DNA from 3 places in the Methylobacterium terrae genome. Region 1 is predicted to be linked to each of the others. Evidence: predicted binding sites of a transcription regulator. Region 1 holds the regulator's gene; each other region holds the start of a gene.
What was found. Region 1 encodes PhoB, which activates phosphate uptake and scavenging genes when phosphate is short. Its sites were predicted from a motif close to TGTCATNNANCTGTCAT; they were not measured.
Positions count from the first base shown of each region.

Region 1 (10,023 bases):
CGCAGCAGCGGCTCGGCGAGTGGACGGGCGATGCCGGCACGCAGGCCCAGGGCCTCGCCGACCAGGCGGCGGGGGCGGCGCGCAACGTCTACGGGCAGGCCAAGGATGCGGCGAGGGACGCGGTGCGCGGCCTCGCCGATTCCGCGCCCGACTACGCCGACCAGGCCCGCGAGACCGGGCGGCACTACTACGAGCGCGGCAACCGCGCGGTCGCCCGCCAGGTCGGCGACCGGCACCTCGCCGCCCTGCTGGTCGCGGGCGGGATCGGCTACCTGTTCGGCTGGCTGCTCCACGGCCGCCACCATTGAGGCGGGGACCGAGGCCGTAACGGCGGACGCCCGCGGATCGCTCCGCGGGCGTCGTCGAAAAAACCGGGAAACCGTGCGGAGGATCCTCAGACGCCCTCGCCCATCGCCGACTGCATCATGCGGTCGCCGGTCAGGTCGTCGTCGCCGTAGCCGAGGAGCTCGGCCAGGCGGTTGCGGGCGCGGTTGACGCGGCTCTTGATCGTGCCGATCGCGACGCCGCAGATGCCCGCCACCTCCTCGTAGGACAGGCCCTCGGCGCCCACCAGGATCAGCGCCTCGCGCTGGTCCGGCGGCAGCTTGGCGAGGCCGGCGCGCAGGTCCTGCACGTCGAGGCGGTGGCCCTGGTCGGGGGCGGTGAACAGGCGCGCGGCGTAGGAGCCGTCCTCGTCCTGCACCTCGCGCATCCGCTTGCGCTGCTCGGAGTAGAAGGCGTTGCGCAGGATGGTGAACAGCCAGGCGTTCAGGTTGGTGCCGGGCTGGAAGCGGTGCTGGTTCTGCCAGGCGCGCAGGATCGTGTCCTGGACGAGGTCGTCGGCCCGGGCGGCGTTGTTGGTGAGCGAGAGCGCGAAGGCGCGCAGCGAGGATAGGGCGGCCAGCATGCCCTCGCGGAATTCCGGCTCGACGGCCCGCCCCTGCGCGGCGAGCGCGGCTTCGAGCTTCTCGATCAGCGCGAGGAAGATCTCCGGCGTCGCGGCGGTCTCGAGGGGGGCGTAGGCCGCGCGCAGCTGGCGGCCGAGATGGACCTGGACGGTCGGGGGCAGGCCGGGCTTGGCCTCGGAGCCGAGAAGGGGGTTGTCGGTGGACGCCATGCGACTCTCACGTTCTGAAGCGGGGAGGGCGGGCGGCGGCCCTGGCGGCGCCGCCTGCGTGGTACTCCGCCGGAGCTTCCTTGGGCGGGAAACTGGGGCGCGCGGCGCGCGTGTCGACACGCGCGCATCGCCGCGGGTGGTCAGCAGCGCCGCGCCCGGTCCCGCACGGCACCCTCGACCGATCCCTTCACGCGCTGCATCGCGATCCCTCCGTCACTCCACCGGCCGCGCGAACGCGGCCGCGCCCGCGGCGCGGGTCGCCGGGGGCAACGGCTTCGTACTGCCGAGGTTCCCGGCAAGGGGCCCGGCAAGGGGCCCGGCAAGCGGCCCGGCAAGCGGCCCGGCGGGAGTCCGGAGCTGACGCCCGGAGCCTACCAGGACCGGGCGCCGGGCTGGCTCCGGTACTCGGCCGCGCGGATGCGGGTCATGATCCGGTCGAGCTCGCCGAGCAGGGCCGCCTCCGCGGCCTGCGCGGCGGAAGCGGCCGCCGGGTCGGCGAGGTAGAGGCGCTCCTGCTCGGCGCGGGCGAGCCGCTGCTCCAGCTCCGCGCGCTCGGCGTGAAGGGCGATCAGCTCCCGGCGGCCGGGATCGTCCGCGCGCTCGGCCGCGTCCGGGTCCTCGTCGGTCGTCATGTCTGGGTTGTGCACGGCCGCGCGTCCTGTGACCAAGATCCTGGGGATGCTCCCCCTCCGTCTCGGTCCCCCAACGCGCGAACGGCCCGGAACGTCGCATCCGGCCGGCGCTTGTCATCCCAATGTCATGGGACCGTCATAGGGCCGGCGTCGCACCGGGCGTATCCCTCGCCCGCGACGGCAAGGTCCCGGCAACGGTCGGGACATGATCCGACGCAGTCCGGGGAGACCGGTCACGTCCTCACCGGCAGTCGACGCGCGAGGCGCGGGCACGCGCAGGCAGGCCCGCATCGTGCCGGACCGATCCGAACACGGAGAGATACCAGTGAAGCCCTTCTCCTACGCGCTCGCCATCGGGCTCGCGACCGCCCAGATCGCCACCTCGGCGATGGCCCTCGACATCACCGGCGCCGGCGCCACCTTCCCGTTCCCGGTCTACTCCAAGTGGGCCGAGGCCTACCGCAAGGAGACCGGCAACGGCCTCAACTACCAGTCGATCGGCTCGGGCGGCGGCATCAAGCAGATCCAGGCCAAGACCGTCGATTTCGGAGCCACCGACGCGCCGCTGAAGGGCGACACCCTCACCAAGGACGGCCTGGTCCAGTTCCCGACCGTGATGGGCGGCGTCGTCCCGGTCGTGAACATCGCCGGCGTCAAGCCCGGCGAGATCAAGCTGACCGGCGAGGTGCTGGCCGAGATCTACCAGGGCAAGATCCGCAAGTGGTCCGACCCGAAGATCGCCAAACTCAACGAGGGCGTGAAGCTGCCCGACGCCCCGATCACCCCGGTCTACCGGTCGGACGCCTCGGGCACCACCAACATCTTCACCACCTACCTGTCGGACGTGTCGCCGGCCTGGAAGTCCGAGTTCGGCGCCTCGACCACGGTCAGCTGGCCGGCCGGCCAGGGCGGCAAGGGCAACGAGGGCGTCACGGCGGTCGTCAAGCAGGTGCCGAACGCCATCGGCTACGTCGAGTACGCCTACGCCAAGCAGAACAACCTGCCGGTCGCGCTGATCCAGAACAAGGACGGCCAGTACCCGATGCCGGGCGACGAGGCGTTCCAGGCCGCCGCCGCCAACGCCGACTGGAAGGCCGCCCCGGGCTTCGGCATCTCGCTGACCAACCAGGCCGGGCCTAAGGCCTGGCCGATCACCGCCGCGACCTTCATCCTGGTCCACAAGAACCCGGCCGACGCGGCCCGCACCGCCGAGGTGCTGAAGTTCTTCCGCTGGGCCTACAAGAGCGGCGACAAGATGGCCTCCGACCTCGACTACGTGCCGCTGCCCGACAAGGTCGTGACCCAGGTCGAGGACGAGTGGAAGTCGGTCGTCAAGGACGGCAAGCCCGTCCTGAGCAACTAACATCGCAACTCGAACCCGGGAGGGCGGGGTCGTCCCGCCCTCCCGCTTCCGCCGGCCCGATTCCGGGCCCGCGCGGCGCCTGAGCGATGCCGAGAGCCCGCCGCCGGCCGGACGCCCGACTCGCGTCGATCCGCCGAGCGCGCTAGAGCCCGCTCACTCCAAGGGAAACCCGGATGGTCGCGTTGTCTGAGAACGTTGCTTTGGCGGCGAGGCCCGTCGTCGCCCGCCGCAGCCCCAGCCCCGTGGGCGACCGCATCTTCCGCGCCGCCTCGCTCGCCTCGGCGCTGCTGGTGCTCGCGGTGCTCGCCGGCATCCTGGCCTCGATCGCCTATGGCGGCTGGCCGGCCTTCCAGGAATTCGGCCCCGGCTTCCTCGTCTCGAGCGCCTGGAACGTCGGCCGCGAGCAGTACGGCGCGCTCGTCGCCATCATCGGCACCCTGGTCTCGGCGCTGCTCGCCCTCGTCATCGGCGTGCCGATCTCGCTCGGCATCGCGATCTACCTGACCCAGCTCTGCCCCGGCTGGGCCCGCCGGCCGGTCGCGATGACGATCGAGCTGCTCGCCGCCGTGCCGAGCATCATCTACGGCATGTGGGGCCTGTTCGTGTTCGCGCCGCTCTTCGCGCGCTTCGTGCAGATCCCGGTCTCGAACCTCGTCGAGGGCATGCCGATCGTCGGCACCCTGTTCTACGCCCAGGTGCCGTCGGGCGTCGGCGTGCTCACCGCCGGCATCATCCTGGCGATCATGATCGTGCCCTTCGTCGCCTCGATCACCCGCGACATGCTCGACCAGATCCCGACGGTGCTGCGCGAGAGCGCCTACGGCATCGGCTGCACCACCTGGGAGGTCGTGCGCCACGTCCTGATCCCGCAGGCCTCGGTCTCGATCATCGGGGCGATCATGCTGGGGCTCGGCCGCGCGCTCGGCGAGACGATGGCGGTCACCTTCGTGATCGGCAACGCCAACCGCCTCTCGGCCTCGATCTTCGATCCCGGCTCGACCATCGCCTCGCGCATCGCCAACGAGTTCAACGAGGCCGACGGCCTGCAGCTCAGCTCTCTGATGGCGCTCGGCTGCATCCTGTTCATCGTCACCTTCATCGTGCTCATCATCGCCCGGCTGCTGGTGCGCCGCGCGAAGGTGGCCTGACCCCCTGAAACCCGCAGGACGCTTCCCGATGAACGCCTCCCCGGCCGCGGTCCAGGGTTCCACCCCGGCCGCTCCCCCCCACCCGGCCCCCGCGCAGTGGGGCCGGGTCCGCGCCGGCCGGCGCTCGGCCGACAAGTTCCTGATCGTCGCCTGCACGCTCGCCACGGTGCTCGGCGCCGTCGTGCTCGGCTCGATCCTGCTCATGCTCATCATCGAGGGCGTGCGCGGCTTCTCGCCGAACCTGTTCACCCAGGTCACGCCCGGTCCCGGCTCCGAGGGCGGCGGCATCGCCAACGCGATCCTCGGCAGCCTGGTGATGACGGCGCTCGGCATCGCGGTGGCGACGCCGATCGGTGTGCTCGCCGGCACCTACCTCGCCGAGTACGGCCGCACCTCGCACCTCGCCAACCTGATCCGCTTCCTCAACGACATCCTGCTCTCGGCGCCCTCGATCCTGATCGGCCTGTTCGTCTACACCCTGATGGTGCGGCCGATGGGCGGCTATTCGGGCTGGGCCGGCGGCGTCGCGCTCGCCATCATCGCCACCCCGGTGATCGTGCGCACCACCGAGGACATGCTGCGCCTGGTGCCCGGCACCCTGCGCGAGGCCGGCGCGGCCCTCGGCGCGCCGCTCTCGATCGTGATCCGCAGCGTCACCTGGCGGGCGGCGCAGTCGGGCATCGTCACCGGCGTGCTCCTGGCGCTCGCCCGCATCGCCGGCGAGACCGCGCCGCTGCTCTTCACCGCGCTCAACAACAATTCCTGGTTCAGCCCCAACCTGATGGGCGGCGTCGCGAACCTGCCGGTGATGATCTACCAGTTCGCGCTCTCGCCCTACGAGAACTGGCGCCAGCTGGCCTGGGCCGGCGCGCTCCTCATCACCGTCACCATCCTGGGCCTGTCGATCGTGGCCCGCCTCGTCCTGAGCGGCCCGAAGGGGCGCTGATCCGCACGTCGGCAGCACCCGATCGCTCCGCGACCGGGTGCTGCTCTCCACTTCTGATTGTGACGTATTTTCTTCGAAAATACTTCTGCCCGGAGACACACCGATGAGCGCCACCGCCACCGCCGCGCCGGTCGTGGGCCAGAGCCAGGCCGACGAATCCGCCGCGATCCGCCTCGCCGTGAAGGACCTCAACTTCTACTACGGCGACTTCAAGGGCCTGAAGAACATCAACCTCAACTTCCTCGACCGCCAGGTCACGGCGCTGATCGGGCCGTCGGGCTGCGGCAAGTCGACGTTGCTGCGCACCTTCAACCGGATCTACAGCCTCTACCCCGAGCAGCGCGCGGAAGGGCAGATCCTGCTCGACGGCCGCAACATCCTGGATCCCTCGATCGACCTCAACGAGCTGCGCGCCCGGGTCGGCATGGTGTTCCAGAAGCCGACCCCGTTCCCGATGTCGATCTACGACAACATCGCGTTCGGCATCCGGCTCTACGAGCGCCTCGGCAAGGCCGACCTCGACGTCCGCGTCGAGGAGGCCCTGCGCAAGGGCGCGCTGTGGGACGAGGTGAAGGACAAGCTGAAGCAGTCCGGCATGGGCCTGTCCGGCGGCCAGCAGCAGCGCCTCTGCATCGCCCGCACGGTGGCGCAGCGCCCGGAGGTGATCCTGTTCGACGAGCCGACCTCGGCCCTCGACCCGATCTCGACCGGCCGCATCGAGGAGCTGATCGAGCAGCTGCGGACCGAGTTCACCATCGCCATCGTCACCCACAACATGCAGCAGGCGGCGCGCATCTCGCAGTTCACCGCCTTCATGTATCTCGGCGAGCTGGTCGAGTACGGTCCGACCAACCGCCTGTTCATGAACCCGACGAAGCGCCAGACCCAGGACTACATCACCGGCCGGTTCGGCTGAGGATCCGGGAGCCGTTCCGCCGGCCCGGCTCCGGGCCGGCGCGCCCTACACTCCACCTCACCGCGGGGAGTCGAAAATCCATGTCGAGCCACATCGTCACCTCCTACGACCAGGAGCTGCAGAACCTGCGGCGCAGCATCGCCGAGATGGGCGGCATCGCCGAGAAGATGGTGGCCGATTCCGGCCAGGCGCTCCTGCGCCGCGACGCCAGCCTCGCCCAGGCGGTGATCGCGGTCGACCAGCGCCTCGACGGGCTGCAGCGCGAGATCGAGGAGAAGGCGATCCTCCTGATCGCCCGCCGCCAGCCGATGGCGATCGACCTGCGCGAGACGATCTCGGCGATCCGCGTCTCGGGCGACCTCGAGCGCATCGGCGACCTCGCCAAGAACGTCGCCAAGCGCGTCGTCGCTATCAGCGACCAGGTCCAGCTGCAGAAGATCGTCGTCGGCGTGGAGCACATGAACGAGCTGGTCCAGGGCCAGCTCAAGGACGTGCTCGACGCCTACGCCACCCAGGACACCGTCGCGGCCCTCGACGTCTGGGCCCGGGACGGCGGCATCGACGCGCTCTACACCTCGCTGTTCCGCGAGCTGCTGACCTACATGATGGAGGATCCGCGCAACATCACGTTCTGCACGCACCTCCTGTTCTGCGCCAAGAACGTCGAGCGCATCGGCGACCACACCACCAACATCGCCGAGACGATCCACTACCTCGCCACCGGCGAGACGCTGACGACCGATCGTCCGAAGAACGACCGTTCGAGCTTCGCCACCCTCGACAACCAGGCCGACGCCTGAGGGCGACACGCCCGTCCGGGCCTTCGGGCCCGGCGGGCCCCCACCCATGATCCCCGCCTGAAGTGCCCGCGATGAGTACCCGCATCCTGATCGTCGAGGACGAGGAAGCCCTCACCCTCCTCCTGCGCTACAACCTCGAGGCCGAGGGCTTCGAGGTCGACGCCGTCGCCCGGGGCGACGAGGCGGATATCCGCCTGCGCGAGCAGGTGCCCGACCTCGTCCTCCTCGACTGGATGATGCCCGGCTTGTCGGGCATCGAATTGTGCCGGCGCATCCGCGCCCGACGCGAGACCGAGCGGCTGCCGGTCATCATGCTGACCGCGCGGGGCGAGGAGGGCGACCGGGTGCGGGGACTGGCCACCGGCGCCGACGACTACATCGTCAAGCCGTTCTCGGTACCGGAGCTGCTGGCCCGGGTTCGCGCCCTGCTGCGCCGCTCCAAGCCCGCCCACGTCGCCGACCTCCTGGTCGCCGGCGACATCGAGCTCGACCGGGTCAGCCACCGCGTCCGCCGCGACGGGCGCGAGCTGCATCTCGGCCCGACCGAGTTCAAGCTGCTCGAGTTCCTGATGCAGAGCCCCGGCCGGGTCTTCTCCCGCGAGCAGCTCCTCGACGGCGTCTGGGGCCACGACGTCTACATCGACGAGCGCACGGTCGACGTGCATATCGGCCGCCTGCGCAAGGCGATCAACCGCGGCCGGGACACCGACCCGATCCGCACCGTGCGCGGCTCGGGCTACTCCTTCGACGAGATGTTCGCGCCCGACGCGTGAGGCGGGCATCGGCCGTTCCGGACGGAAACTCGTCCGGCCCGGGACGACGGAACTCGGCCGACGGACCCGATCCCCTCCATCGCCATCGCGGGGCGAGCCTCGGCGCGGCCCCGGGGCGACGGCCGAGGTCGGCATCGGGGGCGGGACGAACGGCCCGTGATGCGCCCGGCACCGGCGGCGGCCGGACAGGAATCGTTAGGATTTGAGCGATATCGTCAACCCATCGGAAGCGGCGGGTGCGCCGCCTCCGGCCGTGCGGGGCTAGCGGAACCCGACGACCTTGCGGTCGCGCTTGCGCTCGGCGGCGGGCTGGTAGGCGATGCGGCTGTGGTGGGTGCAATAGGGCAGTCCGCTGATCGCGCGGTCGCCGCAGAAGCGGAAATCCGGCGTCGACGGGTCGCCCATCGGCCAGCGGCACATGAATTCCCGCAGCTCCATGATGGTGACGCGGGCGCTCTCCGGCAGCGCGACCGAGGCGGACGGCGTGGCGGCGTGAGGCTTGATGAGGGCGAGGGCCGGCGGGGCCGGCGCGAGCACGGACGGGGTCTCGGCGAGGGGCGCATCGGTCTCGGCCCGGGGCCGCCGGCCGCCGGCCGGCGCGGCGCCGTTCGCCTTCAGAACCCGGCCGGCGAGGCCGAGGCGGTGGATCTTGCCGATGACGGCGTTGCGGGAGACGCCGCCGATCTCGGCGGCGATCTGGCTGGCGCTCCGGCCATCGCTCCACAGGCGCTTGAGGAGCTCGACGCGCTCCTTCGTCCAGCCCGGACCCGCTTCCATCATCGCCGCCTCCACTCCCCCGACATCACCCATGGAATCGACGCGCAGACGCGAGCGGCCCGCCGTTCGACCGCGCGTTGGACTCGTCCGATCCTGCTGGTGATCGCCGCCACGCCTCGGGCGGTGGCGACGGGGGTGAACCTACAGGACGGCCTAACATCCGCGCAAGAGTCCGGCCCCGGCCGAGTTAGTTTTTCCCCGCGGCGGACCGGCCCGCCGGGGCCGCCCGGATGGACCCGAGAATCCACCGCACGGCCTGGGCGGGACGACGGTGCGGCCGGGAATAATCCTTTTTCATCAAGGCGCTGTTCGCTCCCTTGCGGGGCTTCGTCCCGCCGTGCCGTCCATCGCGCCCGGGTTGCGCCGGGGCTGCGGCACGCGACGAGCACGGGTTTCCGGCCCGGTCTTCGGCAAGCGTGGCAGCGGCGCCACGGCCCGGCCCCGGCCGGCTTCGCCCGGCACGTTGCCGGGCGCCGGGGCGGGGCCTATCTTGAGGCGACCAACAGGGCCGACGCCAGTACCGACGGCCGCCCCGGGAGACCTCATGCGAACAGCCCTCGCGTGCGTCCTGCTCGCGCTCGCGCCGCCCGCACTGGCGGCCGATGCCGTGCACCTCGCGCCCCATCGCGCCGTCTACGACCTGTCGCTGTCCGGCAGCTCCGGTACCCGCGCGGTCGAGGGCGCGCGCGGCCGGATCGTGTTCGACTTCACCGGCGACGCGTGCAAGGGCTTCGCCCTGCAGTACCGCCAGGTGACGGTGCTGGAGAGCTCGGAGAGCGGCACCCGCACCTCCGACCTGCGCAACACCACCTTCGAGAGCGGCGACGGCCGCAGCTTCCGCTTCCGCACCCAATCCGACCTCAACGGCAAGGCCGCCGCGCCGGTCGACGGCAATGCCGAGCGCGGCGACAAGGGCGTGGACATCACCCTCAAGCAGCCCAAGCGCGGCGAGATGGCGGTGCCCGGCGAGGTGCTGTTTCCCGCCGCCCACATGAAGCGCCTGATCGAGGCCGCCCGGGCCGGGCAGTCCACCGTCGCCGTGAAGGTGTTCGACGGCTCGGACGACGGCCGCAAGGTCTACGACACCCTGGCGGTGATCGGCGCGCAGCGCACGGTCGCGACGAAGCCCGACGCGACGAAGCCCGACGCGGCCAGATCGGATTCGGCAAAACCCGCCACCGTGCCGGCCGACGCCGTCCTGCGCCAGGGCGCGATGGCGACGATGCCGCATTGGCCGGTGACCCTGAGCTACTTCTCGCCGGGGGAGGGGGAGCGCACCCCGGTCTACGTCCTCGCCTTCGACCTCTACGAGAACGGCGTCAGCGGGGCGTTGCGCCTCGATTACGGCGAGTTCTCCCTCAAGGGCGACTTGTCGCGCATCGACCTCACGCCGGAGAGCAAGGACTGCAAGTAGGGAGCCGATCGAGCCGGTGCCGTCAGCGCGGTTCGCGCTTCGGCGCCGCCTTGCCGGCACTCTCCGGGCCCGACGGGGCGCGCGCCTCGCCCTGGGGGGCGAAGCCGAGCCCGCGCTGCACCGCCGTCGCGCCGAAG
Region 1 covers NZ_CP029553.1:4,800,549-4,810,571, forward strand. Annotated here, with positions in the region: gene DK419_RS22225 (CsbD family protein) at 1-308, shown strand, start outside; gene DK419_RS22230 (sigma-70 family RNA polymerase sigma factor) at 395-1,117, opposite strand; gene DK419_RS22235 (hypothetical protein) at 1,489-1,764, opposite strand; gene pstS (phosphate ABC transporter substrate-binding protein PstS) at 2,075-3,112, shown strand; gene pstC (phosphate ABC transporter permease subunit PstC) at 3,286-4,260, shown strand; gene pstA (phosphate ABC transporter permease PstA) at 4,289-5,206, shown strand; gene pstB (phosphate ABC transporter ATP-binding protein PstB) at 5,310-6,122, shown strand; gene phoU (phosphate signaling complex protein PhoU) at 6,203-6,922, shown strand; gene phoB (phosphate regulon transcriptional regulator PhoB) at 6,994-7,695, shown strand; gene DK419_RS22270 (GcrA family cell cycle regulator) at 7,957-8,475, opposite strand; gene DK419_RS22275 (cell envelope integrity EipB family protein) at 9,017-9,886, shown strand; gene DK419_RS22280 (DNA polymerase IV) at 9,909-10,023, opposite strand, start outside.

Region 2 (10,023 bases), 1.1 Mb from region 1:
CGCCACGCAGGCCCGGGCCAGGGCTTCCGTCGCGTCGACCAGGCACGCCCGCAGCGGATCCTCCACCGCCGCGAGCGCCACCGGGATCTCGGTGCAGGCCATCACGACCGCCCCGGCTCCTGCCGCCGCCAGGGCCTCCGCTTCCCGACGCAGGATCGCCGTCGCCTCGGCGAGGCGGCCGGCCTTCACGAGCCGGATTGCGCGCATCACCGCGTCCTGCCCCCCGGTGTCGGGCAGCCCGCACGCGTAGCCGCGCAGGGCGAGACGGTCCTGGTAGATCCCCGCCGCGACGGTGCCGGTGGTGGCCAGGACGCCGATGCGGGCGCCCTCCGGCGGGCCGAGCCGGTCGGCCACCGCGTCGGCGATGTGCAGGATCGGCAGCGGCGTCCCGGCCTGCAAGGCGGCGTGCCAGTGATGGGCGGTGTTGCAGGGCATGGCAATGCACGTCGCGCCCGCCGCCTCCAGCCGGCGCAGGGTCGCGCGCAGGGCCGGAAGCGGATCCGGCCCCTCGCCGAGGATCGCGGCAGTGCGATCCGGGATGTCGGCGGCCGAGCAGACGACCATCCGGATGTGCTCCTGGTCGCAGGAGGCGGGCGTGTGGCGGATGACCTTTTCCATGAAATCGACCGTGGCCATCGGCCCCATTCCACCGAGAACACCGAGCATCGCGACCTCCTGTCCGCGGTGACGATGCGCGCCGCCCCCGGCCCCGGTCCAATGCCGTGTCAGTCCACCCCATTCGCGTTTCGCATAGTTTCGGCGGCGACGGCCTCGGCCGCCCGCCACACCGCCGAGACCGCGGCGCGCCGATGCGCGGCGTTGCGGTAGAGCCGGATCTCGAGCGGGAGCGCCTCGCCCGCGGCGACCAGGCGATCCTCGGCGAGTTCGCGGGCGACCAGGCTGCGGGGCAGCCAGGCGCGTCCGTGTCCCTCGAGCGCCATGAACTTCAGCGCCTCGGCCATCGCGTTCTCGTTGGTGTGGGCGGTCACGGCGGCATCCCCGCCCGTTCGGAATTGCGCGATAGCCGCCACGCGGCCGAGGAAGGAGTTCCGGCTGTAGCTCAGGAGAGGCAGCGCCGCGCCAGAACCCGGCAGCGCCGCGCTGTGCACCGCGACCAGGCTGTCCGCCCCGACCACGCGGTGGGGAAAGAGGTCGGGATCGAGCAGGATGCCGACGCTCGGGTGATGGAAGGTCAGCAGGAAGTCGTAGCCGCCCTCGGCGAGCGCCTGGATGCAGGCGTGGAAATCGTCCGGCAGGAGGCGGCTGCCGAGGGCGCCGGTCTGCGCCTCGATCCGTCGGAACCAGGACGGGAAGAAGGTGAGGGCGAGAGTGTGGAGCGCGGCGACCGCCACGGTCTGCGGGTCCGGCCGGGCGCTGGCCTGCAGGGCGGCGCGGGTGCCGTGAAGCTGCCGCACGGTCTCCTCGGCGGTCTCGCGAAAGTCCCGGCCGGCTTGCGTGAGCGAGGTCGGGTAGGTGCTGCGGTCGATGAGGGCGACGCCGAGCCACGCTTCGAGGGCCTGGATGCGGCGGCTGAAGGCGGATTGCGTCACGTGGCGCTCGTCGGCGGAGCGCGAGAAGCTGCCCGTCCGCGCGAGGCTGACGAAATCCTCAAGCCATTTCAGCTCCATGGTCGCGCCCGCCCGGGTGCCTTTCGCCGGCCTCCCGATCGCCGCCGCGGCGGCGGCGGCCCGGCGGGAGCCTCGCCGAGACGCAGTAAGGCAGCGCCGGGCCGCCTTGCAACCGGGCGTCAGCCCTCGCCCGCCCGCGGCAGCGGCGTCTGGCCCGGCAACGCCTTCGGCCAGCCCAGCCGCCGGCGCCGCGGCACGGAGGCGCCCTCCGCGTGGGCGCTCTCGATGTTGCCGTAGAACTGGTCGGCGCTCGCCGCCCAGGTGTAGCGCAGGGCTTCCCGGCGGCAGGCCGCGGGCGGGATCGCGAGCGCCGCGCGGGCCGCAGCCCCGAGGTCATGGTCGAGAACCCCGACGCCCGTACCCCCGATCACGTCGAGGGGGCCGGTGACCGGGTAGGCCGCCACCGGCAATCCGCTCGCCAGCGCCTCGAGCAGGACGATGCCGAAGGTGTCGGTCAGGCTCGGGAAGACGAAGACGTCGGAGGCCGCGTAGACCCGGGCGAGCGCCTCGCCGGTCAGCGTGCCGAGGAAGCGCGCGGCGGGAGCGAGGCCGGCGAGCCGCGCCCGGTCCGGCCCGTCGCCGACGACGAGCTTGGTGCCCGGCAGGTCGAGGCGCAGGAACGCCTCGACGTTCTTCTCGACCGCGAGCCGCCCGACGAACAGGAAGAACGGGCGCGGCAGCCCGGCGAGGCAGTCCGGCGGCGCCTCGCCGTCGCAGGGGCGGAACAGGTCGGTGTCGACGCCGCGGCTCCAGCGCATCAGCCGCCCGAAGCCGCGGGAGGCGAGGTCGCGCTCGAGCGAGGGCGTGCTCACCATCGTGCCGCTCGCAGCAGTGTGGAAGCGGCGCAGCCACGCGTAGCTCCAGCGTTCCGGCACCGGCAGGCGGGCGGCGAGGTATTCGGGGAAGCGGGTGTGGTAGCTCGTGGTGAAGGGCCGCCCCTGCGCCAGGCAGACCCGCCGGGTGGCGAGCCCGATCGGCCCCTCGGTGGCGATGTGGACGTGGGTGGGGGCGAGGCCCGGGAAGCGGGCCGCGACGCCCCGGGCGGTGACGAGCGACAGCCGGATCTCGGCGTAGCCCGGCAGCGGCACGCTGGCGAAGTCCACCGGCGTCAGCATCACCGGATCGTGGCCGCGCCGGCGCCCCGCCGTGACCATGTGCTCCAGCGAGCGGACGACGCCGTTGACCTGGGGGTGCCAGGCATCGGTCGCGACGAGGAGCCTCACGCGACGGCCCTGGTGCCGGCGGCGGGATGATCCTGCAGGGAGCGGGCGGCGGGCGCCAGTTCCTCGACCGGGGCGTGCGGGCGGGGGCGTGCGGCGAGGGGCTGCGCGGCCTCGGCGCCGCTCCGTCTCCACTCGGCGTAGCGGATCACCTCCATCGTGCCGTCGTAATGCTCGACCACCGCCGTGCAGGATTCGACCCAGTCGCCGGTATTGAGGTAGTGCATGGTGCCGACCATGCGGCTCGCCGCGTGGTGGATGTGGCCGCAGATCACCCCGTCGGCCTCGGCCCGCCTCGCCTCGGCGATCAGGAACTCCTCGAAGCGGCCGATGAAGTTGACGGCGTTCTTCACCTTCAGCTTGGCCCAGGCCGAGAGCGACCAGTAGGTCAGGCCGAGGCGCCGGCGCACCCAGTTGAGGTGGGTGTTGACGAAGAGCGCCGCCGTGTAGGCGCCGTCCCCGAGGAGCGCGAGCCAGCGGGCGTGGCGGACCACGAGGTCGAACTGGTCGCCGTGGATGACGAGGTAGCGCTTGCCGTCCGCCGCCTCGTGCAGCACCTGGTCCTGGATCTCGATGCCGCCGAAATGCATGTCGAGGAAGTCGCGCAGGAACTCGTCGTGGTTGCCCGGCACGTAGATCAGCCGCGACCCCTTGCGCACCTTCCGCAGCAGTTTCTGCACCACGTCGTTGTGCGATTGCGGCCAGTACCAGCCCGAGCGCAGCTTCCAGCCGTCGACGATGTCGCCGACGAGGTAGATCTCGTCGGCGTCGACGTCCCGCAGGAAGCCGAGCAGCAGCTCGGCCTGGCAGCCCTTCGTCCCCAGGTGGGTGTCCGAGAGGAACAGGGTTCGCACGCGAAGCGCGTCGGCGTCCTCGGCCACGTGCATTCTCCTTGGCGGCGTCTCGCGCCAGCCAAACCCCATTCGCGTATCACTTTGATGACGCGGGGGCGGAGCGTGGAACCTCGGCCGGGGAAGGCCGGCCCGACGTCGCAAACCTGAATTCGTTTGCGGAGATTTAAAGACCACCATGCGGATCGCGCAGGTCAGACGCTCGAGGAGCCCTCTACCTCGGCCGTGGCGATTCGTGGTTTTGACAGGACGCCCCGCCGCTTCTCCGCGGCGCGCACCTCCCCGGCTTCCCCAAGAAAAGCGCCCCGCCCATGGCAGCCCCCCTCGTCGTCCCCGGCCGGTCGGCCACCGGATCTGGCGCGTCGGGCCGCGCGGCCGCCCGGCCGTATCTCGGCATCGGGCTCAAGGTTCTCTCGGCGCTCGCCTTCACGCTGATGTCCGCCGGCGTGAAGATCCTGGCCGAGCGGTTCCCGACCGGCGAGATCGTGTTCTTCCGCTGCTTCATCGCGATCGCGCCGCTGCTCCTGTGGCTGCGCTGGCAGGGCAGCGTGCGCGACGCCGTGCGCACCCGGAACCTCAAGGGCCACGTGCTCCGCAGCATCATCGGCGCCTGCGGGATGTTCGCGGGCTTTGCCGGCCTCTCCTTCCTGCCGCTCTCGGATGCCGTGGCGATCGGCTACGCCTCGCCGATCCTCGTCGTGGTGCTGGCGGCGGTGGTGCTGCGCGAGCGGGTCCAGGCCTATCGCTGGGCCGGCGTCAGCGTCGGCTTCCTCGGGGTGCTGATCACGCTCGCCCCCCACCTCGAATTCGGCGGGGCGGGCGGCGGCGGCGCCACGGGTGCGCTGTTCGCGATCCTGGCGGCGGGCTGCTCGGCGGCGGCGACCATCCAGGTGCGCAAGCTCACCGGCACCGAGCGCACCGGCGCCATCGTGCTCTACTTCTTCCTGTTCACCTCGCTCCTCGGCCTCTCGACCCTGGCGCTCGGCTGGCGGATGCCGGGCCTCTTCGACCTCGCCCTGTTCGTGGTCGTCGGCGTGCTCGGCGGCATCGGCCAGATCCTGCTCACCGAGAGCTACCGCCACGGCGACGCCTCGCTGGTCGCCCCCTTCGAGTACACCACCATGCTGTGGTCGGTGCTGATCGGCTGGTTCGTGTTCGGCCAGCTTCCCACGCTGTCGATCGCGGTCGGCGGCGGCATCGTGGCGGTCGCCGGGGTGTTCGTGGTCTGGCGCGAGCGGCGCCTCGTCGTCGAGCGGGCCCGCGAGGCGGCGGCGGGCGGGGCGCGGGCGGGCTAGTCCGCGGGACCGTTGACGCCCCGGCGCGCTCGCCCTTACTCCGGGGGATCGGAACTCGTCCCCCGGTCCAGCAGGAAGCGCCCCATGCCCGCACGCCCCCATCCGCGCCGCGCGGGAGCCCCCCGGTGATCCCTGCGGGCAACCACGCGACCGTGCCGGTGGACCTGCGGCTCTACGGGCTCCTCGACGTCGGGGTGTGCGGCGGCGACGCCGACCACCTCGCCCGCATGGCGGCGGAGGCCGCCGCGGGGGGCTGCACGCTCCTGCAGTACCGCGAGAAGACCATCGCCGATGCCCGCGAGACCGTGGCGCGCCTGCGCCGGATCCACGCGGCGCTCCAGGGCAGCGGCGTGCCGCTCCTCATGAACGACCGGGTCGACCTGGCGCTCGCCGCCGGCCTCGAGGGCGTGCATCTCGGCCAGGAGGACATGCACCCGACGGACGCGCGCCGCCTGCTCGGCCGCGGCGCGATCGTCGGGCTCACCGTCAAGAACTCGGCCCAAGCCGACGAGCTCTACCGCCTGCCGGTGGACTACGCCTGCATCGGCGGGGTCTTCGCCACCACGAGCAAGAACAACCCGGACCCGCCGGTCGGGCTCGACGGGCTCAACCGCATCGTGTTCCGGGCACGCCTCGCCCGCGGCGCCGGCCTGCCGGTCGGGGCGATCGCCGGGATCGACCGCAGCAACGCCGCCGCGACGATCGGCGCGGGAGCGGACGGGATCGCGCTGATCTCGGCCCTGTTCGGCACCGGGCGCGACGTCGAGGCGCGGGCCCGCGACCTGCGCGGGGTCGTCGACGGGGCGCTCGCCGCGCGGGGCGCTGCATGACCGGGAACGCACGATGATCGCCGTCACGATCGCGGGCTCGGATTCCGGCGGCGGCGCCGGGATCCAGGCCGACCTCAAGACCTTCTCGGCGCTCGGCGTCTACGGCGCCAGCGTGATCACGGCGCTCACCGCCCAGAACACGCGGGGCGTGCAGGCGATCCACGACGTCGAGCCGGACTTCGTCGCCCGCCAGATCGAGAGCGTCTTCACGGACCTCGACGTGCGGGCGATGAAGATCGGCATGCTCGCGCGCATCCCGGTGATCGCGGCCGTGGCCGAGACCCTCGCCCGCCACGCCGCCGGCCTGCCGCTGGTGCTCGACCCCGTCATGGTGGCGACGAGCGGCGACCGGCTCCTCGCCGACGACGCGGTCGAGGCCCTGCGGGCCAGGCTCCTGCCCCACGCCGCGGTGCTGACCCCGAACCTGCCGGAAGCCGCGGTGCTGCTGGGGGAGGGGATCGCGACGGACGAGGCCGCGATGCTCGACCAGGGACGACGCCTCCTGGCGCTCGGGCCCCGGGCGGTGCTGATGAAGGGCGGCCACGCCGCCGGCCCGGAGAGCGTCGACCTCCTGATCGGGCCGGGCGAGAGCATCGTGCGCCTCGCGGGCCCGCGGATCGAGACCCGCAACACCCACGGCACCGGCTGCACCCTGTCGGCGGCGCTCGCCGCCGGGCTCGCCCGCGGCCTTTCCCTGCCGGACGCGGCCCGGGCCGCGAAGGACTACCTGAGCGCCGCGCTCGCCGCCTCGGAGCGGTTGCGGATCGGGCACGGCAACGGGCCGGTGCACCACTTCCACGCCTGGTGGGGCTGACGCGCCATCCCGCCGGAATCGACCCGCGCGGCCGCATGAACCCTTGCGCGCATCCCGCGATTGCGTTTGATGGAGCGTACGGGCGTTCGGAATGCGGAACGCCGCGCGGTGATCCAGTGGGGTTCAAGGACGGGCGATGGGCGTCGAGCGGGGGCGGGAGCGCACCAAGGACCTGGTGAGCGGGGCACAGGTGCTGTCGGGGCAACTCGGCAAGACCATCCAGCGCCTGCGCAAGGCCTACAACCTCTCGCTCTCAGAGCTCGCCGAGCAGTCCGGCGTCGCGAAGTCGATCATCAGCCAGATCGAGCGCAACGAGACCAACCCGACGCTGGCGACGATCTGGCGCCTGAGCCAGGCCCTCGACGTCTCGATCGAGCGGGTGCTCGCCACCGGCGACGAGGAGCCGTTTATCGAGAAGTCCTCGCGGGCCGACACGCCGATCCTCGTCTCCGACGACGGCCGGATGCGGCTCGCCATCATCGGCTGGATCAAGACCGTCGAGTGGCTGCAATGGTACGACCTGTCGGCCGATCCCGGCGGCGTGCTCGATTCCGACGCCCACCAGCGCGGCTCGGTCGAGTGCCTGTCGGTCACCGAGGGCGAGTTCGAGGTCGACGTGGCCGGCGCGGTGCAGCGGGCCCGGGCCGGCGAAACCCTGCGCTACCGCTGCGACCGGCCCCACACCGTGCGCTGCGTCAGCGATGGCACGGGGCGCGCCTTCATGGTGGTGATCATGAAGGCGGCGGTGATGGAGTGAGGTTCGGGCGTCCGGAGCCCGAGCTCCGGTGCCATCTCGGCCCTGTCTGCAGCTCTGATATGAAGCGCTCCGTCTTCATCCCGGGGCGCGTGAAGCCCGGGATACGGGGACCGCTCGCATTCCAAGGCGACGCGGAACGCGATCCATCCTTCGCTTGAGCGTCAGCGGTCATGGATCACGCGTTGTCGCCTGCGGCGAACTCCGGGACGACGGACGGAACGGCATCGGCGCGAGCGACACGTTCCTCCGTGCTCGGCCGGGCCTCTATCCCCCGGCGTTGATCCACCGCACCAAGTCGGCCAGCACCAGCGACAGCGCCCGGTCGAGGCCGTTCGCCGCCACCGCGGCGTTCACCGCCGCCACCGGCACCCGGGCCTGGAAAACCTTGGCCGCCACGACCGTGCCGCTGCTCTCCTGGACGAGCTTGGCCGAGAGATCGACCACCGCCTCGCGGGTGCCGGCATTGATGTCGAAGGCGCGCAGCTCGGTGATCAGCACCGTGTCGGCCGCGACCTTGTCGCCGGGCCGGCTGACGGATTTCAGCCGGTTCGCGTTCTCGAGGCTCTGGATCACCCGAGCCTGGACCAGCCGCGGCAGCCGGTCGGCCCATTGGCCGCCGCCGAGATAGGACACGGCCCCGCCGGGCTCACGCACGATGATCCGGTCGGCCTCGAAGGGCTGGAGCCCGACCGGCTCCGCCACCACGATCGAGCGTCGGGCCGCGCCGCTGCGGGCCGCGCCCGGGAGTGCCGTGAGGTCGAAGGTCGTCGGCACCGCTCCGCCGCAGGCGCCGAGGAGCAGCGCCAGGCCGGAGGCCATGAGGAGGGGCCGGCGGGCGCGGCGCGGAGCGGGAACCGGGATCGGCATGGCGGCGAGGGGACCGAGGACGGGGAGGACCCGGGCGAACCGGAGCCCCGGCCCGGAAGCTTGACCAGACATGACGGGACAACGCCCGGCCGGGGCCGCGGGTGCAACCGCGACAGGCTTGCGCTGCAACATGGTCAGCGACCGTTGTATTCGGGCAACGTCGGCTTGCCGCCGAAAATCACCTGGGACGGGTCGCGCTCGATGTTGCGCACGGCGCTGTTGAGGCTGTTGAGGGTGCGCTGGCCGTCGGTCGAGAGGGTCTGGACCTCGCGCCGGCCGGCGCCGCTCAGGCGGCTGACGCTCGAGGTCAGGGTGGCGGTGCGCTTGTCGAGGTTCTCCGACATCGTCCGGAAGGCCCGGCCCGCCTCGCGGATCGAGATCGCGGCGTCGCGCACCTCCGCGAAGGTGCTCTTGCCGGCATCGCCCGCGGCCGAGCCGAGGAAGCCCTCGGCGCCCTTCAGCACCGCGTCGAGCCGGTCGGCGGAAGCGTTGAGCTTGCCCGCGAGGGTGCGGGCGTCCTTCACCCCTGCCTGGACGTCCGGCGAGGCGGCGGCGAGCGCGGCCGAGAACTTGTCGGCGTTGTCGATCAGGCTCGCGAGCTTGCGCCCGTCCACCGCCTTGGTCAGGGCGTCGAGGGCCGGCGCGCTGTCGCCCAGCGTCTTGGAGAAGCGCTCGACGTTGGCGAGCGTGCGGTTGATCGCGCCCTCGTTGCCGGCGACCACCCGGTCGAGGCGCTGCAGCATGTCGTCGGCGCGCTGCGCGATGGTGCGGGCCGCCGCCATCAGGTCCTGGATGTCGGACGCGTCGGCGTAGATGGTCGGAACGGGATCGTTGCTGGTCGGCGCCAGCGGCGCGGCGTCGGCGCTGCCGCCGACCAGCGCGATCGAGGCGACGCCGGTCAGCATCGTCATGTCGAGGCGCGCGCGGGTATCGGCGCGCAGCGGCGTGCCGCGGGCGACCTCGATGATCGCGGTCACGCGGCGCGGGTCCTGCGGCAGCAGCCGCACGTCGGTCGCCTCGCCGACCCGGATGCCGTTGAAGGTGACGACCGCCCCCTTGGCGAGCCCGCCGACGCCGCCCGAGAACACGATGCGCACCGGCATCCGGGCCTGGTTGGCGGAGCTGCCGCGCAGCCAGAACGCGAAGCCGAAGGCAAGCGCGATCACGGCCAGCGTGAAGGCCCCGATCAGGACGTTGTTGGCGCGGGTTTCCATGCCTCTACCGATGTCCGTGCTCGTGCGGGGCGAAGGGCTGCGCCCTCCAGGCATGGCTTGAGCTGCCGAGCTTAAGCGAGGCGGCGGGGCCGTCGGGTGCGGGAGCGCACATCAGGCGACGCCCTCCACGAGACCGGGGGATGAAAGGAGACCGGGTTCTGGCGAAGCGGGATCCTGCACCACGATCGAGCGGGCGCGCTTGCCGTGGAAGTAGGAGCGCAGCCACGGATGGTCGGAGGCCAGCATGGCGTCGATCGGCCCCTCGGCGATGATCTGGCCGTCGCCGAGGGCCGCGATGCGGTCGCAGGCGGTGTAGAGGCTGTCGAGGTCGTGGGTGACCATGAAGACAGTGAGCCCGAGCGTGCGCTGGAGCGTGGCCACCAGCTCGTCGAACTCGCCGGCGCCGATCGGGTCGAGGCCGGAGGTCGGCTCGTCGAGGAACAGCACCTCGGGGTCGAGGGCGAGAGCGCGCGCGAGGGCCGCGCGCTTGATCATGCCGCCGGAGAGCTCGGAGGGCAGCTTGTCGGCGGCATCGGGCTTGAGACCG
Region 2 covers NZ_CP029553.1:3,715,479-3,725,501, reverse strand. Annotated here, with positions in the region: gene cuyB (cysteate racemase) at 1-636, opposite strand, end outside; gene DK419_RS17125 (LysR family transcriptional regulator) at 726-1,628, opposite strand; gene DK419_RS17120 (glycosyltransferase family 4 protein) at 1,748-2,851, opposite strand; gene DK419_RS17115 (UDP-2,3-diacylglucosamine diphosphatase) at 2,848-3,735, opposite strand; gene DK419_RS17110 (DMT family transporter) at 4,011-4,994, shown strand; gene thiE (thiamine phosphate synthase) at 5,120-5,824, shown strand; gene thiD (bifunctional hydroxymethylpyrimidine kinase/phosphomethylpyrimidine kinase) at 5,838-6,638, shown strand; gene DK419_RS17095 (helix-turn-helix domain-containing protein) at 6,775-7,395, shown strand; gene DK419_RS17090 (ABC-type transport auxiliary lipoprotein family protein) at 7,660-8,214, opposite strand; gene DK419_RS17085 (MlaD family protein) at 8,397-9,476, opposite strand; gene DK419_RS17080 (ABC transporter ATP-binding protein) at 9,588-10,023, opposite strand, start outside.
Region 2: a site for PhoB is predicted at 3,776-3,792, ahead of DK419_RS17115 (UDP-2,3-diacylglucosamine diphosphatase). Genes of this name have one in related genera too.

Region 3 (10,023 bases), 2.2 Mb from region 1:
CAGGCCATCGCCGCTCTCCCGACCCCCAAGGGCGCGCCGCCGGCCGCGGCCCCCATCGAGGCCGGCAAGCCCGAAACCAACAAATTTGAAACCGTCAAGCCGGAGGCCGCCCTTCCGAAGGCACCCGAGGCCGCCGGCGAGCGTGCGCCGGAGGCGGCAAAGCCTGCCCTGGCGGCCAAGCCCGCGACCCCGCGGGTCACCGACATGGCGTCGCTCGGCAGCGAGCTCGCCGGTCTGCCGGCCGGGGCCTCCTCCCTGCGCCAGGCCGCGCTCGAGGGCGACGGCGCCGCGGTCTACGAACTCGCCAGCCGCGCCGTCGACGGACGCGGCCTCCCCCGGGACGCCGCGCTCGCCGCCAAGCTGTTCGACCGGCTGGCCGGCGCCGGCTACGCCCCGGCGCAGTACCGTCTCGGCAGCCAGTACGAGAAGGGCCTCGGCCTCGTCCGCGACCAGGACAAGGCGCGGCTGTGGTACGGGCGCGCGGCGATGCAGGGCCACGTCCGGGCGATGCACAACCTCGCGGTGATGCTGGCCGAATCCGGTGCCGCCGGCGGCAAGCCCGACTACACCTCCGCGGCGAACTGGTTCCGCAAGGCCGCCGAGTACGGCGTGCGCGACAGCCAGTACAACCTCGCGGTGCTGCAAGCACGCGGGCTCGGCATCGGTCAGGATCTGGTCCAGGCCTATGGCTGGTTCGCGGCCGCCGCCGCGCAGGGCGACGACGATGCCGGCCGCAAGCGCGACGAGGTCGCCGGGAAGCTGGCGCCGAAGGACCTCGCGGCGGCCCGCGCCGCGGCCGAGGCCTGGAAGGCGAGGACGCCCGACCCGGCGGTGAACGACCCGCCGCCCGCCCGTACCGAGACCGCGGCGACTCCGGGCGCGATGTCGCTGATCGGCGCGCCGCCGCCCCTCGCCGTCGGACGCGGCACCGGCAAGGTGTAGGCCGCAGGCACGAAACGGGTTCGGCGGGCGCGGGTCGAGAGATCCGCGCCCGCCGACCTTCGGCGCGGCCCGGTTTCCCCTCGAGGCGAAAACATGGTCTAGATCGCGGTCGCGTGCCGCACCGGACCGTCCCGTCGTTGCAGATCTACCTTCCCATCGCCGAGATGCCCGTCAGCGTCCTGCTCCTCGTCGGGCTCGGCGCCGCGGTCGGCTTCATCTCGGGGCTGTTCGGCATCGGCGGCGGCTTCCTGATGACGCCGATCCTGATCGTGATGGGGATCCCGCCGGCGATCGCGGTCGCGACCCAGACCGCCCCGATCGTCGCCTCCTCGACCACCAGCGTGCTGGCGGCCCTGCGCCGCAACGCCCTCGACCTGCGGCTCGGGCTCGTCCTGGTCCTCGGCGGCTTCGCCGGCACCAGCCTCGGCGTCTGGTTCTTCGCCGCGATGCGGCGGGCCGGCCAGCTCGACCTCGTCATCACCATCGCCTACGTGACGCTGTTCACGGTGGTCGGCGGGCTGATGCTGGCCGAGAGCGTGCGCGGGTTCTGGGCGCGCCACCGCGGCCGGCCCCGCCCGGCGCGGCTCGGCGGCGACCACGCCGCCTACCTGGCCTGGCCGCTGCGGATGCGGTTTCCCCGCTCGCGGCTCTACGCCAGCGTGATCCCGATCCTGGCGCTGGCACTGTTCGTGGGCTTCGCCGGCGCGGTCCTGGGCATCGGCGGCGGCTTCATCCTGGTGCCGGCCCTCCTCTACCTGATGCGGGTGCCGACGGGCGTGGTGGTGGGCACCTCGCAGTTCCAGATCCTCTGCACCAGCTTCGTCGCCCTGGTGCTGCACGCGGTGCAGAACCAGGCGGTCGACGTCGTGCTGGCGGTGATCCTGATCGTCGGCGGGGTGTTCGGGGCACAGTTCGGGGCACGGGCCGGGCGCAACCTGCGCTCGGAGTACTTCCGGTTCCTCCTCGCGATCCTCGTCCTGGCGGTGGGCCTGCGCTTCGCGCTCGAACTGGCGCTTCGTCCCGAGGAGCCGTTCTCGATCGTGGTCCAGGAGGCGCGCTGATGCGCGCCCTCGTTGCTCTCATGATGAAAGGCGCAGGTTTCCCCTCTCCCCGACAGATCCCGGGCCTGCCCGGGATCTGCAAGCGACGGACGAAGGCGGGCAAGCCCGACTTCCCGCGGGGAGAGGACTTCATCGACCTTGTCGTCGATGGAGTGAGCGGAGGCGAAAGCCGAAGCGAGGGTGAGGGGGTATCGCCGGATGAGCCTCGCTCGTCGACACCCCCTCACCCTCGCTCCGGCTGCGCCTGCGCTCGTCGCTTGCACGACGAGGTGCAAGCGACCCTCTCCCCGCCCGCGGGGAGAGGGGGAAGCCCAAGCCCAATTCGTTCATGGGGGGCTGCTTTCGCGGCACTGCTCGCCTCGGTTCCCATCGCCATCGGCCCGGCGCGGGCGGAGACCCTGGTGGTGAGCCTGTCGTTCAACCGGCTCGCCGTGACCTCGACCTATACCGGCACCTCGGTCGCGGTGTTCGGCGCCGTCGAGCGCGACGGGCAGGCGGCGGCGCGCTCCGGCGGCTACGACGTGGTGGTGACGATCCGCGGGCCGCGCCAGGCGCTGACGGTGCGCGAGAAGGAGGCCCTGGGACCGGTCTGGGTCAATCGGGCCCAGCAGAAATTCGCCGAGGTGCCGAGCTTCCTGGCGGTCCTGTCCTCGCGGCCGCTCGCCGCCATCGCCGACGAGGCGACGCGACGGCGCCTGCGCCTGGGTCTCCAGGCCATCGTCGCGGCGCCCGACCTGACCCTGACGGCCCCGACCCCGGACGATCCCTTTCGCGAGGCCCTCCTGCGCCTGCGCCGGGGCCAGCGCCTGTTCGCCGAGAGCGAGGCGGGGGTGCGGTTCCTGTCGCCCTCGGTGTTCCGCACCACCGCGCCGCTGCCGGCGACCGCGCCGGTCGGCGCCTACGACGTCGAGGTTGTGCTGCTCGCCGGCGGGGTGCCGCTCGCGCGCCACGAGGGGCGGTTCGACCTCGTCAAGTCGGGCGTCGAGCAGGGGATCGCGACCTTCGCCCGCGACTGGTCGCCGGCCTACGGGCTTGCCGTCGGCGCGCTCGCGCTCATCTCCGGCTGGCTCGCCAGCGTGATCTTCCGGAGAGATTGATGCCCCGTAACCCGCCCCTCGCCGCCCTGATCCTCGGTGCGGCGGGCCTGATCCCGTTCCCGGGCTTGAGCGCTCTCGTGATCCTGGGCCAGTCCCTCTTCGGCGTCGCGCCGCGCCCGCTCCTCGCGGCCTACGGCGCCGTGATCGCCTCGTTCCTCGGCGGCCTGCGCTGGGGCGCCGCCGCCGCCTCGCCGGAGGGGCGGGGCGCCGACTACGCCGTCTCGGTCGTGCCCTCGCTCATCGCCTGGGCGGCCCTGTTCGCGCCCGGCCCCTGGGACCTGCGCGCGCTCGGCGCCCTGGTGCTCGCCTGGGGCCTCGTCGACCAGGACCTGCCGCGGCGCGGGCTGGTGCCGGCGTGGCTCGGGCGGCTGCGGCTGGCCCTGTCGGGGGTGGCCGGGCTGGCGCTGCTGGCGGCGGGCTTCCTCGGCGCCGCCTGACTCACTCCCGCGTCAGCATCGTCCGGCTGATCGCGAAGACCCGCCCGTCGCCGATCAGGTGCGCGGTGAATCCGGCGGGGAAGAGGTCGTCGAAGACCTTGTCCCGGACGTTGAGCCCGCCCGTCAGCGATCCGAAGGCCGGCATCACCAGGCGCCGCGCGTCGAGGACGAAGCAGCGCCGGCGCACGGCGCGGCCGCGCATCGCCACCTTGCCGACCGGGTGGAAGTGGCCGGCGACCTCGCCGGGCTCCGGGTTCGCGGCCGGCTCGTGCCGGAGCGTCAGGCCGCCGATCGTCAGGGTGTCGGCGAAGCGGCCGCCGATCCCGTCCTGCACCGCCCGGTCGTGGTTGCCGGAGATCCACACCCAGTCGCGGCCCTCCTGGAGGGCGGCGATCAGCGCGCGGTCGGCGACGTCGAGGCGGGCCGGCCCCTGCGCGTCGTGGAAGGAATCCCCCAGGGCGACCACGCGGGCCGGGTCGAGGCGGGCCACCGCCTCGTGCAGGGTCGCCAGGGTCTCGCGGGTGTCGTAGGGCGGCAGGAACTGGCCCGAGCGGACGGCGTAGGCCGATCCCTTCTCGAGGTGCAGGTCGGAGACCACGAGCGTGCGGTGCTCCGGCAGCCACAGGGCGCCGCTGAGATCGAGGGCGAGGGTCTCTCCGGCGAGCGTCACGCCGGGGGTCTTGTGGGTCTTCTCGAGCTTGAGCGGCAGCGCCACGGTGTCATCGTCCTTCTCGGAGCGGGGCGCCCTCCGGTCTGTCCCATCATGCCAGCGCCTCGTCGAGCAGCGCCGCCTCGGCCTCGGCCAGGATCTCGTCCGCCCCTTCGCCGTAGACGCGCTCGCGCCCGATCTCGAGCATCACGTTCACGGAGAGCGGCGACACCCGGTCGAGGGCCTTGTGGATGATTCGCCCCTGGATGCGCGCAAGCATCATACCGAGGCGGGCCACGTCGAGGAGTCCGGTTGCCGCATCCTGCCGCGCCGCCCGCAGCAGCAGGTGGCCGGGCTGGTGCTTGCGCAGCACGTCGTAGATCAGGTCGGTCGAGATCGTGACCTGGCGCCCGGTCTTGCGCAGGCCCGGATGACGGCGCTCGATCAGCCCGGCGATCACCGCGCATTGCCGGAAGGTGCGCTTCATCATCGCCGATTCGTCGAGCCACTCCTCGAGGTCGTCGCCGAGCATGTCCTCGGCGAACAGGCGATCGAGGAAGCCGGGCTCGCGGGCGATGCGCTCCGACAGGTCGCGGGTGCAGAAGACCGCGAGGCCGTAATCGTTGGCGGCGAACCCGAGCGGCCGCATCCCGGCCCGTTCCAGCCGCCGCGTCAGCAGCATGCCGAGCGTCTGGTGGGCGAGACGCCCCTCGAACGGGAAGCAGGCGAGGTAGTAGCGGTTCGCCCGCGGAAAGGTCTCGACCAGGAGGTCGCGCGGGCCCGGCAGCACCGAGCGGCGGCGCTGCTGCACCAGGTAGTCGGCCACCTGCGCCGGCAGCCGGTCCCACTCGAACGGATCGGCGATCAGCGCCCGCACCCGGGCGGCGAGGAACGTCGAGAGCGGGAATTTCGAGCCGGCATAGCTCGGGATCGCCGGGTCGGTGCCGGGCGGCCCGCGGGTCACCAGGGCCTCGTCCTCGTGCAGGCCCTCGAAGCGCAGGATCTCGCCGGCGAACAGGAAGGTGTCGCCGACCGTCAGCGTCTCGGCGAAATCCTCCTCGATCTCGCCGAGCACGCGCCCGCCCGCCGGCAGCACCGAGCCGGGCTTCGCCCGGTTGCGTCGGGCGAGCCGCACCTTGACGGTGGTCGATTCGATGATCGTGCCGACATTCATCCGGTACTGCTGCGCGGTCCGCGCGTCGCGCACCCGCCACAGCCCGTCCGGCCCGCGCAGGATCTTGGCGAAGCGCTCGTAGGCGCCAAGCGCGTAGCCGCCGGTGGCGACGTAGTCGAGGACGAGCAGGAAGTCGTCGCGGGTCAGGTCCGCGTAAGGGGAGGCGGCCCGCACCTCGTCGTAGAGCGCGTCCTCGCCGAACGGCCCGGCGCACGCCATGCCGAGCACGTGCTGGGCCAGCACGTCGAGGGCGCCGATGCGGGGATCGGGCGTGTCCTGCGCCGCCTCCTCGACGGCGTCGAGGGCGGCGCGGCATTCGAGCATCTCGAAGCGGTTGGCCGGCACCAGGTAGGCCTTCGAGGGCTCGTCCATCCGGTGGTTGGCCCGCCCGATCCGCTGCATGATCCGGCTCGCGCCCTTCGGCGCACCGATGTTGATCACGAGGTCGACGTCGCCCCAGTCGATGCCGAGGTCGAGGGTCGCGGTGCAGACCACGGCGCGCAAGACGCCCGCCGCCATCGCGGCCTCGACACGGCGGCGCTGCGTGGCGTCGAGGGAGCCGTGATGGAGGGCGATCGGCAGGCCGTCGTCGTTGAGGTTCCAGAGTTCCTGGAAGGTGTATTCGGCCTGGAGCCGCGTGTTGACGAAGACCAGCACCAGCTTGTGCCGGCGGATCAGGTCGTAGACCGCCGGCATCGACTGCCAGGCGGTGTGCCCGGCGAGCGGCAGGGTGCGGCCGGTCTCGAGCATGTGCAGGTCGGCGCGCGCCCCGCCCGCCACGGTGATGAGGTCGGCCATCGCCGCGTCGGGATGCTGCGGCACCAGGTAGCGCCGGAGCGCGTCGGGCTCGCGCACCGTCGCCGACAGGCCGGTCGTCGCGAGGCCCGGGGCCAGCCGGTGGAGCCGCGCGAGGCCGAGGCTCAAGAGGTCGCCGCGCTTCGAGGTGACGAGGGCGTGCAATTCGTCGAGCACCACCCGCTTGAGGCCGCGGAAGAGCTCCGCCGCCTCGCGGTGGGCCACCAGCAGGGCGAGCTGCTCGGGCGTGGTCAGCAGGATGTGGGGCGGGCGCGCGACCTGGCGGCTGCGCTTGTGCGACGGCGTGTCGCCGGTGCGGGTCTCGATCCGGACCTTCGCGTCGAGGCCGATCCCCGCGACCGGCGCCTCGAGGTTGCGGGCGATGTCGACCGCGAGCGCCTTGAGCGGCGAGATGTAGAGGGTGTGTAGCCCTCCCTTGCCGTCGCCCTCCGCCAGCTCCACCAGGGTGGGGAGGAAGCCCGCCAGCGTCTTGCCGGCCCCGGTCGGCGCGACGAGCAGGGCCGAGCGCCCGGCCCGCGCCGCCGCCAGCAGGGCGAGCTGGTGCGGCCGCGGCGTCCAGCCGCGCTCCGCGAACCAGGCCGCGAAGGCGGCGGGAAGGGCGGGGGATGCGGGGACGGGCGGCGGGGGGGAGCGTTTCTTCGGCACGCCCTCCGATGTAGCGCGCGCAAACGTTTCGTGGGATGGCGGCGGTCGCGAACTGTTCTCGGGAGCGCCGTCGTGGGTCTCGCATGCACGCCCTGGATCACCCTCGACGAGTCCGAGCTCGACGAGAGCTTCGTGCGCGCCTCGGGGCCTGGCGGCCAGAACGTCAACAAGGTCTCGTCCGCGGTGCAGCTGCGCTTCGACGTCCGCCGCTCGCCCTCGCTGCCGAACGCGGTGGCGATCCGCCTGATGAAGCTCGCCGGACGGCGGCTCACGGCGGACGGCGTGCTGGTGATCACCGCCCAGACCCACCGCACCCAAGAGCGCAACAGGGCGGAGGCGCGCGAGCGCCTGGCCGACCTCGTGCGCGAGGCCGCCGTGCCCCCGACCCCGCGCCGCCCGACCCGCCCGACGCTCGCCTCGAAGAAGAGGCGGCTCGAGGACAAGGGACGGCGCGGCGACGTCAAGAAGCTCCGGGGCGGCAAGCCGGGGATGGAGTGACGATCGGTTCGATCGGCCACGGGAAACGACGATGGCGGGTGTCGGGACTGTCGCCGACCTGCCCCTGTCGGCGACGGCCCTGCGTCACCGAACGGTCGCGATGCCGTGATTCGCTGCCCGTTCGACGACGGAGACCGGGCGATGACCGAGCGGACGACCTTGACGCGGCGCGACACGGTGGCGGGCGCGGCCGCCCTGGCGCTCGCCCCCCTGGGACATGATCTGGCGGCCCGGGCGCAGGGCGGCAGCGCTCCCGCGCAGGCCACCGGCCAGGCAATCGGCATCGTCTACGAAGATCGCGGGGCCAAGGGCCGGCGCGGGCCCGGCGATCCGGGCCTTCCCGACGTGCTGGTCTCGAACGGCCGCGAGGTGGTCCGCACCGACGCCGAGGGACGCTACGCCCTGCCGGTCGGGGACGAGGCGGCGCTCTTCGTCGTCAAGCCCAGCGGCTTTGCCCTGCCGCCCGGGCCCGACGGCCTGCCGCGCTTCTCCTACCTGCACCAGCCCGCCGGCACGCCTCCGGACCTGGCCTTGCGCTATCCCGGCATCGCGCCGACCGGGCCGCTGCCGGCCTCCGTCGATTTCGGCCTGGTGCGCAGCCCGGAGAGCGGCGACTTCGACGTCGTGCTGTTCACCGATCCGCAGCCGGAGAGCCACGCCGAGCTGACCTTCGTGCGCGACACCGCGGTCGCCCGGCTGCTCGGCACCAGGGGCGAATTCGCCAAGGCCGCGTTCGGCATGACGACCGGCGACGTGCTGTTCGACGACCTGTCGCTCTATCCGCGCCAGAACCGGATCATGGCGCAGATCGGCGTGCCGTGGTTCCACATCGGCGGCAACCACGACCTCAACTTCGAGGCGCCGGACGCGCGCCACGCCCGCGAGACCTTCAAGCGCACCTTCGGGGCGCCGTACTACGCGCTGGAACACGGCGGCGTGCTGTTCGTGATGCTCGACAACGTCCACTACCTCGGCGCCGCCACCGCGACGGCGGGGCGGGGCGGGCGCTACGAGGGCCGGATCGGCGAGCGCCAGCTCGCCTTCGTCGAGAACCTGCTGCGGCAGGTTCCGGCCGACCGCCTGGTGGTGGTGGCGATGCACATCCCCCTCGTCACCGATCTCGGCCCCGACGACCCCGGCATCAGCACCGCCGACCGGGCGCAGCTCCTGGCGCTGCTCGCCGGGCGTCCGTCGCTCAGCGTGTCGGGCCACACCCACACCACCGAGCACCATTATCTCGGGCCGGACGGCCGACCCGGAGCGACGGGCGAGGACGCCCACCACCATCACATCCTCACCGCCGTCTCGGGCTCGTGGTGGAGCGGGCCGCCGGACCGGCGCGGCATCGCCACCGCCGACAGCCGCGACGGGACGCCGCACGGCTTCCACGTGCTGAGCGTCGCCGGCGGGCGGCGGTACACCACCCGCTACGTCCCGGCGAGCGACGATGCGGGCCGCCAGATGCGGATCGTGCTGGAGAGCCAGTTCCACTCGGCCGACCTCGCGCGCCTGCCCGACACCCGGCTCTACGAGCTGCTCGGGTCGACGATCCCGGCCGAGAGCGCCGGTGCGACCAACGTGGTGGTCAACCTGTTCGACGGCGGACCGCGCAGCCGGGTGTCGTTCCGGATCGGCGACCGCCCGCCCGTGCCGATGGCGCGGGTGCGCCGGCCGGACCCGTTCGTCGTCGCGCTCTACGCCCGCAACGCCGCGACCCGGAAATCCTGGGTCAAGGCGGAGCCGTGCTCGCACCTCTGGGTCGCGCGCCTTCCGCGGGACCTGCAGGCCGGCACCCACCGCCTCACCGTCGAGGCTACGGACGAGTACGGCCGGCCGCACCGCGACGGGCTGGTGCTCGAGCTCGTGGACGGGGCGGCCCGCGCCGGGTAGCGCTCAGCCCGTGCAGAGGGGCGTCAGGGACCTCTGCTCGGCCTCATCGCGAAATCTCGCCGCCGAACCGGCGTCCACGTCGTGAACGGCCGGTGCGACGATGCTCAGAGCCGGCTCGGGAACGAGATCACCGCGTCGACCGTGTCCTTGATCGCGCGCCCGGCCGGGGCGAGATCCGGCATCGGCACGCCGAGGAAGCGGGTCGGCTCCTCCGGCGGCGCGGACGGCGCCGGGGCGGCCTGCGCGGCGGCGGTCCGCTGGTGCGCGTCGCGCCGGGGCGCCGGCTTCTCCGCCACCTTCTCGACCGGACGCTTCTCGGGCGCGGCCCTCTCGCCCTTGACCTCGCGCACCGGCGCCGGCTTCTGCGCCTTGTCCACCGCCGCCGTCTCGCGCGGTGCGGCGGGCTTCGCCTGAGCGGTCTTCTCGGGAGCGGGCTTGGCCTCCACCGCCCGGACCGGCGGCAGCGGCGCCGCCTCGGGCAGACGGGGACGCGCCGTCACGGCGGCCTCGCGGGGCGGGCTCGCCGGGCGGGGCGTCGCGGCGACCGGGCGCGGGGGCTCCGCGGCCTTCGGCAGGGCGGAGGGCATGGGCTGGAACGGGGCGGCGGTCCCGGTCGCGGCGACCTCGGAGGCGGGCGTCCAGGCGCTCGGCGGGACGGCGGGCTTCGGATCGAGCAGGGCGGCCGGCCGCGCCGCGGGCGGGACCGCGGCGGCCGCCTGCACCGGCACGGGATCCGGGATGGGCATCGAGGCGGGCGGGATCGCCACCTGCCGCACGGCCGGGGCGGGCGTCGTGCGCAGGGCCGGAACCCCGT
Region 3 covers NZ_CP029553.1:2,620,150-2,630,172, forward strand. Annotated here, with positions in the region: gene DK419_RS11790 (tetratricopeptide repeat protein) at 1-942, shown strand, start outside; gene DK419_RS11795 (sulfite exporter TauE/SafE family protein) at 1,080-2,003, shown strand; gene DK419_RS11800 (TIGR02186 family protein) at 2,405-3,100, shown strand; gene DK419_RS11805 (DUF3429 domain-containing protein) at 3,100-3,537, shown strand; gene pdeM (ligase-associated DNA damage response endonuclease PdeM) at 3,539-4,252, opposite strand; gene DK419_RS11815 (ligase-associated DNA damage response DEXH box helicase) at 4,299-6,821, opposite strand; gene arfB (alternative ribosome rescue aminoacyl-tRNA hydrolase ArfB) at 6,894-7,319, shown strand; gene DK419_RS11825 (calcineurin-like phosphoesterase C-terminal domain-containing protein) at 7,461-9,209, shown strand; gene DK419_RS11830 (chemotaxis protein CheA) at 9,314-10,023, opposite strand, start outside.
Region 3: a site for PhoB is predicted at 7,402-7,418, ahead of DK419_RS11825 (calcineurin-like phosphoesterase C-terminal domain-containing protein). Genes of this name have one in related genera too.